Geobacter metallireducens GS-15: one gene and its partner. Each later gene encodes a partner of the first gene's protein in a complex. Links are inferred from orthologs where the notes say so. Each region holds a gene or a part of one and is shown on either strand. Other genes may lie near its edges.

Evidence for each region. Proteins that work in one complex are often made in the same cells at the same time.
Region 2: the proteins of accC (region 1) and accD are in contact, whole or in part, in a solved structure (PDB 8UXZ), measured with the Escherichia coli proteins. The link is inferred for Geobacter metallireducens GS-15 from one-to-one orthologs.

The regions. Positions count from the first base shown.
Region 1 is NC_007517.1:1,091,179-1,094,030, forward strand. What follows is about bases 6-2,838. They hold accC (acetyl-CoA carboxylase biotin carboxylase subunit), read left to right. Parts: upstream 6-668; coding sequence 669-2,009; downstream 2,010-2,838. Other genes in these bases: GMET_RS04915 (aminopeptidase P family protein), read left to right, coding at 6-16; accB (acetyl-CoA carboxylase biotin carboxyl carrier protein), read left to right, coding at 113-592; gcvH (glycine cleavage system protein GcvH), read left to right, coding at 2,013-2,411; GMET_RS04935 (menaquinone biosynthetic enzyme MqnA/MqnD family protein), read left to right, coding at 2,505-2,838. Also shown: more of GMET_RS04915, read left to right, coding at 1-5; more of GMET_RS04935, read left to right, coding at 2,839-2,852. UniProt on the Escherichia coli protein: This protein is a component of the acetyl coenzyme A carboxylase complex; first, biotin carboxylase catalyzes the carboxylation of the carrier protein and then the transcarboxylase transfers the carboxyl group to form malonyl-CoA.
Region 2 is NC_007517.1:2,815,738-2,818,572, reverse strand. It holds accD (acetyl-CoA carboxylase, carboxyltransferase subunit beta), read left to right. Parts: upstream 1-914; coding sequence 915-1,757; downstream 1,758-2,835. Other genes in the region: GMET_RS12460 (bifunctional folylpolyglutamate synthase/dihydrofolate synthase), read left to right, coding at 1,876-2,835; trpA (tryptophan synthase subunit alpha), read left to right, coding at 21-830.

The sequences.
Region 1 (2,852 bases):
CATCTTGAATCCGTGAGCCGGGAAGATGCCCCTCTTGGTTTACGGGGTTACTTTGTAATAACCGTCTGTTTGCCATCGAGGCCGGGCGGTATCTGCCAAAAGGAGAAAACGTATGGATATCAAGGATCTCAAGTCGCTGATAAAGATGGTAACGGAAACAGACATCACCGAATTCGAGCTGGAGGGGGCCGAGGAGAAAATCCGGATCAAGCGCGGGTGCACGGCTCCGATGGTCCAGTACCAGGCACCCCAGCCCATGGTCGCCATGCAGCCGGCCATGGTCCAGGCCGCTGCTCCGGCTGCATCGGCCGCCCCCGTGGAAGCTGCCGCGCCGGCAGCCGCCAAGGCCAAGGGGAATGAAATCACGTCCCCCATCGTCGGTACCTTCTACCGGGCCCCGGCGCCGGATGCCGCTCCCTATGTGGAAGTGGGACAGATTATCGAGAAGGGGCAGGTTCTCTGCATCGTCGAGGCCATGAAGCTCATGAACGAGATCGAGGCCGAGTATCGGTGCAAGATTGTCGAGATTTGCAAGGAAAACGCCCAGCCGGTCGAGTTCGGCGAGGCGCTGTTCATCGTCGAGCCGCTCTAACCCGAGACAACGGACGACACGTACGGGGACGGCAACAAGCAGTCGCCCTTTCAACCCATGAGCGGAGATTTCGTACATGTTCCATAAAGTTCTGATTGCAAACCGGGGGGAGATTGCCCTGCGGGTCATCCGGGCCTGCAAGGAGTTGGGGATCAAGACGGTGGCCGTCTATTCCGTCGCCGACAAGGATTCCCTTCACGTCAAGCTGGCCGACGAAAGCGTCTGCATCGGACCGGCGCCAAGCCTCCAGAGCTACCTCAATATCAACGCCATCATCAGCGCCGCCGAAGTGACCGACGCCGAAGCAATCCATCCCGGCTACGGTTTTCTCTCTGAAAATGCCGCCTTTGCCGAGATCTGCGAAAACTGCGGCATCACCTTCATCGGTCCCTCCTCCGAGAGTATGCGGATCATGGGGGACAAGATCAGTGCCCGTCAGGCGGTGATCAAGGAGGATGTGCCGATCCTCCCCGGCACCAAGGAGGGGGTAAACGACGTCAACGAGGCCATAAAGATTGCCAAGGGGATCGGCTTCCCGGTCATCATCAAGGCGACGGCCGGTGGTGGCGGACGGGGAATGAAGATCGTTCACTCTCCGGCAACCCTCCCCAACGCCTTTGCCACGGCACGGGCCGAGGCCCAGGCCGGCTTCGGCAACCCCGAGGTCTACATCGAGAAGTACTGCGAAGAGCCCCGCCACGTGGAGATTCAGATCATGGCCGACAAGCACGGCAACGTGATCCACCTGGGCGAGCGGGACTGCTCCATCCAGCGGCGCCACCAGAAGATCATCGAGGAGGCCCCGTGCCCGGTCATGACCCCGAACCTCCGCAAGGCCATGGGCGATGCAGCGGTCAGGGCCGCAAAGGCCGTTGGCTATGACAGTGTCGGTACGGTCGAATTCCTGGTGGACAAGAACCTCAACTTCTACTTCATGGAGATGAACACCCGGGTCCAGGTGGAGCATCCGGTCACCGAGATGATTACCGGCGTCGATATTGTCCGTGAGCAGATACGCTCCGCGGCGGGGCACAAACTCCGCTACAAGCAGGGCGATGTGAAGATCCAGGGGCACGCCATCGAGTGCCGCATCAACGCCGAGGACCCGGTGAAGTTCACTCCGTGCCCCGGCAAGATCACCGGCTATCACACCCCCGGCGGCCTTGGGGTGCGGGTCGATTCCTTTGTGTACGACCAGTATTCGGTGGTCCCCCACTATGATTCACTCATTTCCAAGCTCATCGTCCATGCCGAAACCCGCGAAGATGCCATCCGCCGCATGGCCCGGGCACTGGACGAGTACATCATCGAAGGGATCAAGACGACGATCCCGTTCCACAAGCGGATCATGGCCAACAAGGACTTCATGGAAGGGAACGTGGATACCGCCTTCCTTGAGAAGATCGTGCTGGAGTAAGGTATGGATTTTCCTGATGAACTGAAGTACAGCAAGGAACATGTATGGGTCAGGGTCGAGGGTGACCGTGCCGTGATCGGCATTACCGATTATGCCCAGGAGAGCCTCGGCACCATCAGTGCCGTGGAGCTCCCGGCCGTCGGCGACGAGCTTGAGCAGGACGACTCCTTCGGCTCGGTGGAGGCCCGCAAGTGCCTGGCGGAGCTCTATGCGCCGGTCAGCGGCACCGTGGCCGAGGTTAATGACGAGCTGGAGTCGGCCCCGGAAATCCTGAACGACGACCCCTACGATGGCGGCTGGATCGCGGTGGTGGAACTTGCCGACCCCGAGGAGTTGAAATCCCTTCTGTCGGCAGAGGACTATGCCGAATCCGTAAGCCAGGAAGACGAAGAAGACGAATAGCCACAATCAGGTTCAGATGCAGGCGAAGGCGAGATTACCTATCTCGCCTTTGTTTTTGAGCAATTCATTTCATGATGCAGGAGCGGTGTCACCATGTCACTCACCATAGGTCACATAGAATACTCCAACTGCACCCCCATATTCACGGCGCTGCAACGCAGTATGGATTGTAGCGGCTACAGCTTTGTCCGGGGGGTGCCGGCACACCTGAACCGGTTGCTTGCCATGGGGGAAATCGATGTCTGCCCGTCATCGTCCATCGAGTACGGGAAATATCCCGACCGCTATCTTGTTCTCCCCGATCTTTCCATCAGCGCGGTGGGGCCGGTGAAAAGCGTCCTCCTCTTTTCCCGCGTGCCACTGGAGCGCCTTGATGGTGCCGTTATCGGCATGACGACGGAGTCCGACACGTCGGTAAATCTCCTCAGGATAATTCTCACC
Region 2 (2,835 bases), 1.7 Mb from region 1 along the record:
CACCTCCGAAAGGTTTAACAATGAGTAGAATTACCGGTACATTTGCCGAGTTGAAACGAACCGGAAAAAAGGCCTTGGTGACCTTTATCACGGCCGGTGATCCGGACCTTGCAACGACAGAAGAGCTGATACCGCTCCTGGCGGAGAACGGCGCCGACATCATCGAGCTGGGGGTACCCTTTTCCGACCCCATGGCCGATGGCCCCACGATCCAACTCTCCTCCGAGCGTGCCCTTGCCGCCGGCACAACCCTGTCGAGGATTTTAGCTACAGTAAAATCCGTCCGGGGTCGCACCCAGGTCCCCATCGTCCTGATGGGATACTTCAACCCGATCTTCAGCTACGGCCTCGAACGGTTTGCCGCCGATGCGGCCGCGGCAGGGGTCGACGGCGTCCTGCTGGTGGATCTTCCCCCCGAAGAGGCGGGGGAGTTCAAGGCGTGCGCCGACCGGCACGGGATCGACGTCATTTTCCTCCTCACTCCCACGTCCGACGAGACGCGGATCCGCACGGTGACCAACCGTGCCCGTGGCTTCATCTACTATGTCTCCGTAACCGGCGTGACCGGTGTCCGCAGCGGCATAGAGGCATCGGTGGCCGGCAACGTGAACATCATCAAGGAGTGCTCTAAGGTGCCGGTGGCAGTAGGATTCGGTATCGCCACCCCCGAACAGGCGGGGGAGGTGGCTGCCACGGCCGACGGCGTGGTGGTCGGCAGCGCCATTGTGAAGCTTTTCGAGAAGCACCGGGGTGAGGAACTCAAGGGAGCACTGGCAACCTTTGTCTCATCGCTGAAGCAGGCAGTGGACCGGGGAAGATACGACAATTGACTTTGTCGTCGATTTCTGGTACCAGAGGACTTCATTTTTACTAAAAATATCCGGGGCGTTGCTTGTCCCGACGGAGTGAAAGATATGGCGTGGTTCAAACGCGACAAGGCGCCGGGCGCGGCAGACAAGAAGGTGAAGGTTCCCGAGGGGCTGCTTACCAAGTGCGTGAGCTGCAAGGCTAACCTCCTAACGAAGGATCTGGAGAAAAACATCAATGTCTGCCCCCAGTGCGGCCACCACTACCGGATCTCGGCCCGGCAGCGGATCGATCTGCTCATGGATCCGGGGAGTTTTGCGGAGCACGACGCCGGCATGACGTCGGTGGACGTCCTCAACTTCAAGGATTCCAAGAGCTATCAGGACCGCATCCAGCAGGCGGTTGCCAAGGGGGGCTCCCGTGACGCCGTTGTCTGCGGCGAGGGGGCGATTGACGCTGTCCCGGTGCAGCTGGCTGTCTTCGACTTCTCCTTCATGGGGGGAAGCATGGGGAGCGTGGTGGGGGAGAAGATCACCCGCGCCATCGAGCGGGGGATTGAGAAGCGGACCCCGGTCATCATCATCTCCGCCTCGGGCGGCGCTCGGATGCAGGAAAGCATTCTGTCGCTGATGCAGATGGCGAAGACCTCGGCAGCCCTGGCGAAGCTGAAGGATCTGGGGCTTCCCTACATTTCGATCCTCACCGATCCCACCACCGGCGGCGTAACGGCAAGTTTTTCCATGCTGGGCGATGTCAATATGGCCGAGCCCAAGGCCCTGATCGGTTTTGCCGGACCGCGCGTCATCGAGCAGACCATCCGGCAGAAACTTCCCGAGGGATTCCAGCGTGCCGAGTACCTCCTGGACCACGGCATGGTGGATTTGATCGTGGAGCGTAAGGATATGCGGGCAAGGCTGGCCCAGATCCTTTCGATGCTCTACCGCCGCTGAAGCGGAGAGGTGGCGAGCGATTGACCGGCAGGGGCGGAGGTGTTCTCTCCGCCCCTGTTGCTTTCGTGGGTCAAAGCGGTGGATTTTCCCCCTCTCTTCCCGTATAATCCCGCCCGTCATGACCTACGAGGAGACCCTGACACATATCTACGGCCTGAGGCGTTTCGGGATCAAACCCGGGCTCGAACGGATCGCCACGCTTCTGGAGAGGCTCGGCAATCCCCACGAGCGGCTGCGGGTCGTTCACGTGGCAGGGACCAACGGCAAGGGGTCCACGGCGGCGTTCCTGGCCTCCATCCTGACGACAGGCGGGTATCGGACCGGCCTCTTCACTTCTCCCCATCTCACCCGATTCACCGAACGGATTCGCATCGACGGCACCGAGATCGCCGAGGATGCGGTTTGCCGCATTGCCGGGCTGGTCATGGCTGCCGCCCCGGATGGCACCACCTTTTTCGAGATCGTGACCGCCATGGCGCTCCGTTATTTTGCCGAGGAGCAGGTGACTGTCGCCATTCTCGAAGCGGGTATGGGGGGAGGCTCCGACGCCACCAGCGCCGCTTTCGGAATCCTTTCCGTCATCACTCCCGTGGCCCTTGATCACTGCGTGTGGCTCGGCGATTCGCTGGCGGCAATCGCCCGGGAGAAGGCCGGCATCATCAGGCCGGGGAGGCCGGTGGTACTTGCGGAGCAGCAGGCGGAGGTTCTTGACGTCATCAAGGAGCGGAGCACGGCCCTCAATAGCCCGTTGGTACGCTTCGGCAGCGATTTCGGCGCATCTTGGGGAACGGATGGGCTTGACTACCAGGGGATGGGACGGGTGCTGTCAGGTCTCACACTGGGAATCGGCGGGCGTTATCAGGCCGTGAATGCGGCGACTGCCCTGGCTGCCGCGGAGCTTCTGACCACCGTCGGCTACTCACTTGCGGATGAAGCGCTGCGCAGCGGTATCTCCCAAGCCCGCTGGCCAGGGAGAATGGAATATTTTGCCGGCCCCCCCCGGATCATTTTTGATGGGGCCCACAATCCGGCAGGTGCCTTGGCCCTGGCCGAATCCCTGGCGGGAGTGCCGCGCCGG